3 regions of the Rhizobium sp. Root149 genome follow, and region 1 is predicted to be linked to each of the others. Evidence: riboswitches for the same ligand, from Rfam matches in the RefSeq annotation. Region 1 holds a riboswitch; each other region holds the start of a gene.
What was found. Region 1 has a riboswitch for cobalamin ahead of ASD54_RS03870 ((2Fe-2S) ferredoxin domain-containing protein). Riboswitches for the same ligand answer to the same signal wherever they lie in the genome.

Region 1 (3,241 bases):
CAACCCCATGACGGCCGAACCCTATGTGGGGCGTGGCCTGACGATCATCCCATTCAAACCGGCGATCTATTTCCGCACCCTGCTGGTACTGCCGCCGAACCGCTATCCTTCGCGCATCGTTGCCGACTTTGTCGATGAGGTGATGAAGCTGTCGATATTTCAATGATTGGCGCTAGCGCTGCTAATTTGATGGCTTTGATACAATCAGGACTATCGTCTTCGCCATAAAAGTGGCCGTGACAGCGATGACGGCACAGAGGCTTCACTCGGCCTTACACTGGCAAGGCTTCTGACTGACCTTGCCCTGATGTTGCGAAGCTGCTGAACCAGAGTGTCGAAAACATCAAGGTCAGCATCTATCGCACGCCAGGGCCGGAAATTCTCTTCGCCAATCGCAATGACGACCACATCCATATGCCAATTGTCTTTCGGTTTGGACCGGTCCCGGCGTATACAGGTGGCAAATTAGCGACCAAAGCGATTGATCGCAGTCGCGCAGTTTTCCAGCTGCTGATGATATTCTGCTGGGCAATCAAGTCTTCAAGATCGGCTGTACTCAGGGCAGAGAGTTTATATGCCCGGACCGCTTATGCGACGATCTCGCACAGAAAAGAAAACTCCTTTAAACTATTGAAAAAGATCAGCAATTTCGTGGTGCATCGATAAAGCCAACCTGGCATCGAGCAACTTGGCAATACCGGTCTCATTACGCGTTCTCCCGGATCCTTCGACGTGGACCACTTCAAGTTAGTAAGCACCATTTGCTTTGAGGATCATCAAGCGCCCCTTACCATAGTGACAACGATTGACATCCATTATGTAACGTTATTACATATCAACAAAAATGTCGATGAGAAGGCAAATGAGAGTGGTAGCGGCTCCTAGTGGAACCATTGCCTCCTGTCGATTGACAGCAGGCCGCCATCATGTAGACATCGTCAGGTCAAGGTTCTTCCATCACTGGTGGAAGCTAAGAGGGAATCCGGTGCGACGCCGGAGCTGTCCCGCAACTGTAAACGGCGAGCCGTCCCCGAAAACGTCACTGACCTGAAAAGGTTGGGAAGACAGGGGAAGGCATAGACCCGTGAGCCAGGAGACCTGCCTGACAAGATAGAATTCCGCGGTCGGGGTCTGCCGCCGGAATGGCTCGTTCGCGTACCAAGGGGTTCGCGCGCGTCGTCATTTCGTTGCTAGCCTCGACCGCTCACGCGCGAGGCACGCAGTGACGACTAAGACAGGACCAGACGAGCGGCGCGCCGTTCTTCTCATCGCGAAATCCGCTTTTGCTGCGGCCCCTCACGCTGACATGGCACGCCTTACGGGCGTCATGGCCGAACACCGGCCTGATGCCGTCGTGCGTTACGCCTTCATCGAACAAGGCACTCCGTCTCTCAAGGAAGCGCTGCTGGCGCTGGTCGGCGAGGGCTGTTCCCATGTCAGCATTGCCCCGCTTGTTCTGCCCATGGAGCCCAGCTTTCCCACCTGGCTGCAAAAGGTGGTCCGCCGCTGGCGAAACGAGGACCACCGGCCATGGCCGGAGATAGCACTCACCGCTCACATCGCGGCAAGTCCGGCCATGGCAGCGCTGCTCGCCGATCTAGTCGCTTCAGCCAAACCCATCGAGCTTGCCGTTGATCAGAAATCCCTCGCCGAAGGTTCGCTTGTGCCGGACCAGAAACGCCGGGTCCTGGTCTGCCAGGGCGGTCCCTGCAATGGCGCAGGTGCCGACGCCATCTGGTGCCATCTGCGCAACGAGCAGCAGCGCCTGAAGCTGCGGACAACGGGCGAAGGCACCATGACCGCGAAATCCACCTGCCTCGGCCCCTGCAATCTTGCCCCTGTCGTCCAGGTCTTTCCCGAGGGCACCTATTACGGCGGCGTCACCGAGGCGGCCGTCGACCGCATCATCACCGAGCACCTGTTGGGCGGAACGGTCGTGGAGGATTTCGCCTATCACCCGACCGGACGCAAGCAGCGGCTGCGGCCGCTGCAAACACCAAGATTCCCGAATCCATAATCAACGAGACGAGAGGTCATTATGCCCATTCCGCTCCGCCAGCGCCTCAGCAGCGCGCTGATCGCCACCGCAGCCCTTGTGGCCGTCGCGTGGCCCGCAGCAGCGACTGAGCCTTTGCGCATCGGCGCAACCTTCATCACCAGTGGCGTTGACCCGGCCAAGGGATCAAATGGCTGGGCGCTCACCAGCCACGGGGTTGGCGAAAACCTGTTTACCGTCGACAGGCAAGGCAAACTTGTACCGGAACTGGCCGAAAAGGCCGAACGCACGGGCGACCTCACCTGGACGATCACCTTGAAGGCAGGGCGCGCATTCTCTGATGGCACGCCCGTGACAGCCGCAGCTTTGGCGGCCGGTTTCGAGCGCACCTTTGCCAACAACAAGGCAGCATTGGCGACAGGCGGGAAACTGACGTTTGCAGCAGCAGACGACCTCACCCTCAGGGTATCGACGGAAAAGCCGGTTCCTCTCATCCAGGCCCTGTTTGCCGAATGGCCGCTGATTGCCTACAAGCCGGCAGCCGAGGACGGCAAGACGATCTTTACCGGCCCCTACGAAATCGCGGATTTCAAGGTCGATGCGGCGATCGAATTGAAGCCGAATGCCCATTTTGAAGGGGCGGACCAGCGCAGACCGTTGACACTGAAACGGTTCGGCGATGCGCAAACCATGGCGCTGGCCTTTCAATCCGGGGAGTTGGATCTGGCCTTTGGTCTCCCCTCCGAAGTTGCCGCCCGACTGACGCGTGATCCGTCCCTGACAGTCAAATCCTTCGCGGTCGGGTACCAGTATTTTGCCTTTCTGAACACGACAAGGCCGGTGGTTCAGGACAAATCCGTGCGCCAGGCCATCGACCTCGCCTTCGATCGCAAGGAACTGGCCGCTGCCATCAATGGCGGAACACCGGCAACCGGCGCCTATGCTCCTTATTTTCCGTTTGCCGGCAGCCAAGCCCGGCCGACAGATGCTGCCAGGGCTGCCGCGATCCTGGATACTGCGGGCTGGACAAAGGGCACCGACGGCATGCGTACCAAGGACGGCAAGGCTCTGAAGCTTCTCGCGATCACCTATCCGCAACGGCCGGATCTGGTCACCATGCTGCCGGTCGTCAAGGCACAGCTTTCCCGGATCGGCATCGGGCTCGACACACAGATCGTGGACAATATTGCAGAGGCGGCGGCCAGCGGCAATTTCGACATCGCGCTCTGGGCCCAACACACCGCC
Region 2 (3,241 bases), on a different contig from region 1:
AGCGCTGCTATTCGTCCATCACCGCTTCGACAATATCACAGAGTTGAGATAAACCGCGTGGCAGCGGCGGGCTGCAGCCCGCGATTTGGCGAGAAAGGAAGCAGATGCAGCGCGTTGAAATTCAGGCCGGATTGGATCTCTCACGGATCGTCTATGGCATGTGGCGGCTAGCCGATGATCAGGATGTGTCCGCGGGCAATATCATTGCCAAAGTGGAAGCATGCCTTGAACAGGGTATTACCACCATGGATCATGCGGATATCTATGGCGGCTATACCGTTGAAGAGCATTTCGGCAGAGCATTGAAAGGCGCCGGACTTCGAGACAAGATCGAAATTGTTACCAAATGCGGCATAGTTGCACCCACGGGAGACTACGCCGGGGCACGGCTGAAGCATTATAATACCTCGGCACAGCACATCAGCGCGTCGATCGACAGATCTCTACGTCTCCTGGGCACAGATTACATCGATCTTTTGCTGATCCACCGCCCCGATCCTTTCATGGATTTTACGGAAACCGGCGGCGCTCTCGATGCCGCCGTGTCATCCGGCAAGGTCAGAGCCGTCGGCGTTTCGAATTTCCGCCCCTGGGATCTCGCGGCGCTGCAGTCGTGCATGCAGACGAAACTCGTGGTCAACCAGATCGAACTGAGCCTTTTGGCGCGGGACCCGTTCACGAATGGTGATCTGAGCTCGATGACACGAGACAAGGTCCGGGCAATGGCATGGTCACCTCTGGGTGGTGGCCGCCTTTTTTCAGATGACACTGACCTTGGCAGGACGCTGGATCGCATCGCAGCCGAACAAGGTGTAGATCGCACAGCCATTGCCGTCGCCTGGCTACTCGCACATCCGGCCCATATTCTGCCCGTCATGGGTACAAACAATGTTGCACGTATTCGACAGATTGGCGATGCGATGAAAGTCAAGCTTTCGCGGGAAGACTGGTTCGAACTCTATTCCACGGCAGAAGGCCGGGACGTTCCATAACGTCTCGGCAATCGGCGGCCTGCAATCAGGCCGCCGGCTTAGAGATCACAGTGTCAGGCTGCCTGATGCAGTCGACGGCTGAAAATCGGGCCCTGGCTGTATTTGCGCAAGGATTTAGCCGCTGCAAGCACGGCCAGATCGACCAACGGCTCAATGAGGATAACGCTCATATAGGCCACGCCGAAACTTCCGATGCTCACGAGATTTTCGACCGTGAACCCGTGGCCATAGAGCGCCCAGAAGGCCACCCAGGCAACAATACCACCCTGATAGGCGGTAGACAGTGTAAATGCCTGGCGATAGGTCACATCAACATAGGCCGTGCGGGCCGGAATAAGCTTGGCCGCGAGCTGGCTGATGGCCCAAAGCGGAACGAGCAAGGTCGTTACGTTCATGCCATACTGAGGAAGATCGAACGGCGAGAAGAACAGGCCCTGGATGAGGAGGCCGGCGGCAAGCCCGATGGACGCAGCACCTGCGCCGAACATCAGGAACAGGGTCGACCCAAGAATGAGGTGAACTTCGGAAACGCCGACCGGATGATGCGGCAAGACCTCGAAAAAGCCGAAGACGAGAACGGTCGTAATGGCACTTCGCAACGCGAGCGACGCGACACCACCATCCCGACGAACACTGTCTGTTGCCATTTTGGCTGTCAGCCCCAGCGCGGCCAATGCTGTCGCGTAGCTGAGCACGATTTTTGCGCCGTCAACGACGCCCGGTTCAATATGCATATCTGCCTCCCCGCGCCCACCGCGCGGTCGATTGGTGTGTCATAATCGGACGAATGTCCGCCTCTGATGGCAGGTCTCCTGGCTTGCGATTCGCAGCTTCATCCCCCTTCCCGGCCCTGACGCCAGTGGATAACGGATGTCGCTCCTCGCCTACAGTTGCGGGGGCAGCCGTGGCATTGGCAACTTGCGTTGCATCACCACATTCCCTTTTCACCGGTTGCTTTATGGGCAACCGAGACCATCATCGGGAAGCCTAAGACTGTTTTTGAGCGCAGCGCAATCCCGTTCACGGCGATTTCACGAGAAAACAACTGTGAGACAGAATCACGGGTCAGGAAATACGATGCTCGCATCGAAACGAGACTGGTCGGGCGCCAGCGGCGTGGCCGTCAGTTCCAGTTGCGCGCCCATCTGGGTCGCCAGCCGTTCCACGATGGCGAGCCCCAGACCCGAGCCGGGATGAAGGGAATGGCCGCGCACGAAGCGCTGTCGCAGCTTTTCCGGAGGAAGCAAGGTCTTGGGCGACGTGAGGTTCGATACGCGCAGGCCATCCGGCTTCAGGTGCACGTCGACATGCGTGTCAGGCAAGCGGTAGGCGAGAGCATTTTCGACCAGATTACGGGCAGCAATGGCAAAGGCGTCCGGATCTACCTCGCGAGAAAGGACCATTCTCTCCGGACGATGATAATGAAGAACCGAGCCACTCTGGCTGTTGCGCAAGAATTCTTCCATAACGACGTCAAGGATCGTCGACAGGTCCGAACGAACCGCAGACTTACCGATGCCCGCATCGGCTCGCGCAAGCTGCAACAACTTTTCCGTCAGCACGGAGAGCTTCCTGAGTGCTGCGTCAACCTGCCTGGCGCGATCCCGGGTCTGTCCATCCTCAAGCTCGGAAAGCAGGAGCTGGCTTTGTGCAAGTGCACCTGCAATGGGTGTCCGCAATTCGTGAGCACTGTTGGCGGTCAAGGAACGTTCTGCTTCCAGCGCATCGTCCACCCGCTTGATCAGAAGGTTGACGGATTGCTGGATCGGTTCGAGTTCGATAGGCAGATCCTTGAGATCGATGGGTGCAAGATTCCCGCTGTCGCGCAGGCCGATAACGCGCTTCAAACGATCCACCTCGCTGACGTTTCGGCGCACGAACCAACTGACGGCAATCAGACTCGCCGGCAGGAGCAGGAGAAGCGGCAGCAGCAGTGCCGTACCGCCCTCAATTGAGGCCTCCCGCCGATGCTCCAGCGAATCTGCGACTTGTACGAAGATGCTGCCACTGACGGCAGCAACCGTGAATATGCGTTTTTCGCCGCCACTCCAGAAGCCTTCCACCAGCGGCGCTTCGTAAGGATCGGCACTGACATTATGCGAATGCAGCAGCACGCGACCGGAGCCATCCCGAACCTGATAGGTCAAATACTCATCTGGCACGTTTTCGCGCAACGCCGTCAGCTTCCGGGGAGCGCTGGTATCCTCTCGAGTGTAAAGGTCATCAATGACCAGAGGTGCCAGGCGTTC
Region 3 (3,241 bases), on a different contig from region 1:
CGTGCCTGCGAGGCTGGCGATGACACCACCGCGATCGATATCGCCGATCAGCACGACAGGCACATTTGCAACGCGGGCAAAGCCCATATTGGCGATGTCGTTGCGGCGTAGATTGACTTCGGACGCACTGCCTGCCCCTTCCACCAGCACCAGATCGGCTTGAGCCTTCAGGTGCTCGAAGCTTTCCAGAACAGCTGGCATCAGCCCCGCCTTGATCTGCTGATATTCGGCAGCCTTGGCATTGCCGCGCACCTTGCCCTGCACGACAATCTGCGCACCCACCTCGCTTTGCGGCTTCAGGAGAACCGGGTTCATGTGCACTGAAAGGGGAGCGCGAGCCGCACGCGCCTGTAGCGCCTGCGCCCGACCAATCTCCCCGCCATCGGTGGTCACGGCCGCATTGTTCGACATGTTCTGTGGCTTGAATGGCAGGACCTTCAGCCCGCGCAGCGTAAAGGCACGGGCGAGACCCGCCACGACAAGCGACTTGCCGACATCCGATCCCGTTCCCTGAAACATCAATGCCTTGGCGGGCGGCTTTACCATCAGAACTCTATCCCGGCCTGCGCCTTCACACCCGACTTGAAGTGGTGCTTCACCAGCGTCATTTCCGTCACCATATCGGCGGCCTCGATCAAGGCGGCCTTGGCGTTACGACCCGTGACAATGACGTGCAGGTCCGGCCTGCGGGCGGTCAAATCCGCGATGACCATTTCAAGATCGAGGTAATCGTAGCGTAGCGCGATATTCAGCTCATCGAGGATCAGAAGCCCCACATCCGGCAGCGCCATCATCTCCTTGGCCTTCTCCCAGGCACGCTCGGCGGCGGCGACATCCCGCTTCAGGTCCTGCGTATCCCAGGTGAACCCTTCGCCCATAGTGTGCCAGATAACGCGATCACCGAAAGCTTCCAGCGCCACCCGCTCGCCAGTGTCCCAGGCACCCTTGATAAATTGCACGACGGCAACCTTTCGCCTATGGCCCAGCATGCGCAATGCCAACCCGAAAGCCGCTGTCGATTTACCCTTGCCCGGACCCGTGTTGACGATCAGCAGACCCTTCTCGATGGTCTTGGAGGCCACTTCCGCATCCTGAACCGCCTTGCGATTAGCCATCTTGCGGCGATGACGTTCCGCTTCGCTTTCGTCGATCTCCTTCACCGGCCTCTCCTTGCATCCTGTCGATGGAGCGGCGGACTATAGTCAAAACGATCCGTGCGGCAATCGCCCCCTGCCGTGATCACCATTGACAGCCACTCACGCAAGGGCATAGTGAACCTCTGTGAACGGTCTTTTCCCGGCAACGGGAAAAGCTAAGAGGGAACGTGGTGCGGAATTTCGCCTAAACCACGGCTGCCCCCGCAACTGTAAGCGGCCTTCCACCTTTGGATGAAGGATGGAGCGTCCGGCGCATAAAGCCACTGAAGATATCTTCGGGAAGGCGGCGCAGGCACGATGGTCGCGAGCCAGGAGACCTGCCGTTTATGCATGAAATCCGCCGGGCGGGGTGCTCCGGGCAAGGATGTATCAGACCATGTGAGGTGAGAAGCCTGACATGGACGCGCCCCATTGTAACAATGATTTGGGGTGGATTCTTGGATCTCTCGACACGACCAGACAGACAGGATGCCGCAGCACGTGAGGTTGCTGATGTGGTGATCCATGTCTGCGAAACATGCCGCAGCGGACAGGAAGCCGCCGATGCGCCGCGCGATGGGGCCCTGCTGGCGGAACGCGCCATGGCGCTGGCAGCTGAGGGTGTGGAAATCCGCTCGGTTGCTTGCCTTGCCAATTGCAAGCGCGCCTTGAGCGCCAGCATTCAGAGTGCCGATGGCTGGTCCTATGTGTTCGGCGATCTCGGCACCGATGCGGCAAACGATCTTCTGGAAGGTGCTCGCCTACTGGCCGGTTCCACCGATGGACTGATGCCGTGGAAGGGTCGCCCCGAAAGCCTCAAGCGCGGCATGATTGCCCGCATTCCGCCGCTCAACCCAATTCTCCCGAACGTCGAAGGACAGACTTCATGACCAATTCGCTCGCCCGCGTGCCCTGCACCGTTGTCACCGGCTTTCTAGGGGCCGGAAAAACCACGCTGCTGCGTCACGCGCTGGAAAACATCAAGGGCAAGCGCCTGGCCGTGATCGTCAACGAATTCGGCGATGTCGGCATTGATGGCGAAATCCTGAAGAGCTGCGGCATCGAAAACTGCCCGGAAGACAACATCATCGAGCTGGCCAATGGCTGCATCTGCTGCACCGTGGCGGATGATTTCGTGCCAGCCATCGACAAGATCCTCGCCATGGAGCCGAAGGTCGATCACATTCTGATCGAGACCTCGGGCCTTGCTCTGCCGAAGCCGCTCGTTCAGGCCTTCCAGTGGCCGGGCGTGAAAAGCCGCGTGACGGTGGATGGCGTCGTGGCCGTGGTCGATGGTCTGGCGCTGGCCGAAGGTCGCGTTGCCGACGACATGGAAGCCCTTGCCGCCCAGCGCGCCGAAGACCAGTCGCTTGACCATGACGACCCCGTGGAAGAAGTCTTCGAAGACCAGATCGCCTGCGCCGATCTCGTGATCCTCACCAAGTCCGACCTGCTCAACGAAGCGGATCTCGAAAAGGCCCGCACCCATGTGGAGGACCACCTGCCGCGCGCCGTACGCATCGTGAATTCGCAGAATGGCGAGATCGATCCCGCAATTTTCATCGGCCTTGGTCTGGCGGTTGAAGACGATATCGAAAACCGCAAGACGCATCACGATGACGAGCTGGACCACGAGCACGACGATTTCGACAGCTTTGTGCTGGATATCCCGGCCATTGCCAGCCCGGAAGAACTCAGCAAGCGCATTGCCGATGTAACCGATGCCGAAAAGGTGCTGCGCATCAAGGGTTATGTGGAAGTCTCCGGCAAGCCAATGCGCCTTCTGGTGCAGGCCGTTGGCCCGCGCGTGAACCACTATTTCGACCGCCCATGGAACACCGGTGAAACCCGCCGTTCCCGCCTCGTCGTGATCGGCGAAAAGGGCATCGACGCCGAAAAGATCGGGAAGCTGCTGGCCGCCTGATGCATATACTCGCCACCACATCCTCTTCGCTCGACGATCTGATCGAGCCGGTCGATCTGAACCAGACGCCGGGGGATGTGGTGGTGCTATCCTTTACCGATAGCGACCTGAACGGCATTGCGAGCGCCTGGAACCGGCTGAACCCGACCGGGCTTTCCCTGCGCCTGGCCCAGCTTGCCGA

Region 2: another riboswitch for cobalamin. It lies ahead of ASD54_RS20265 (energy-coupling factor ABC transporter permease); the one in region 1 lies ahead of ASD54_RS03870 ((2Fe-2S) ferredoxin domain-containing protein).
Region 3: another riboswitch for cobalamin. It lies ahead of ASD54_RS19690 (DUF1636 domain-containing protein); the one in region 1 lies ahead of ASD54_RS03870 ((2Fe-2S) ferredoxin domain-containing protein).

Annotation. Positions count from the first base shown of each region.
Region 1 is NZ_LMGD01000002.1:43,523-46,763, reverse strand. Features, by position in the region: gene ASD54_RS03875 (LysR substrate-binding domain-containing protein) at 1-166, shown strand, start outside; cobalamin riboswitch at 930-1,121, shown strand; gene ASD54_RS03870 ((2Fe-2S) ferredoxin domain-containing protein) at 1,223-2,017, shown strand; gene ASD54_RS03865 (ABC transporter substrate-binding protein) at 2,039-3,241, shown strand, end outside.
Region 2 is NZ_LMGD01000023.1:86,613-89,853, reverse strand. Features, by position in the region: gene ASD54_RS20275 (DUF393 domain-containing protein) at 1-1, shown strand, start outside; gene ASD54_RS20270 (aldo/keto reductase) at 105-992, shown strand; gene ASD54_RS20265 (energy-coupling factor ABC transporter permease) at 1,046-1,726, opposite strand; cobalamin riboswitch at 1,777-1,984, opposite strand; gene ASD54_RS20260 (histidine kinase dimerization/phospho-acceptor domain-containing protein) at 2,051-3,241, opposite strand, start outside.
Region 3 is NZ_LMGD01000022.1:308,641-311,881, forward strand. Features, by position in the region: gene ASD54_RS19680 (cobyric acid synthase) at 1-546, opposite strand, end outside; gene cobO (cob(I)yrinic acid a,c-diamide adenosyltransferase) at 546-1,160, opposite strand; cobalamin riboswitch at 1,270-1,497, shown strand; gene ASD54_RS19690 (DUF1636 domain-containing protein) at 1,595-2,026, shown strand; gene cobW (cobalamin biosynthesis protein CobW) at 2,023-3,060, shown strand; gene cobN (cobaltochelatase subunit CobN) at 3,060-3,241, shown strand, end outside.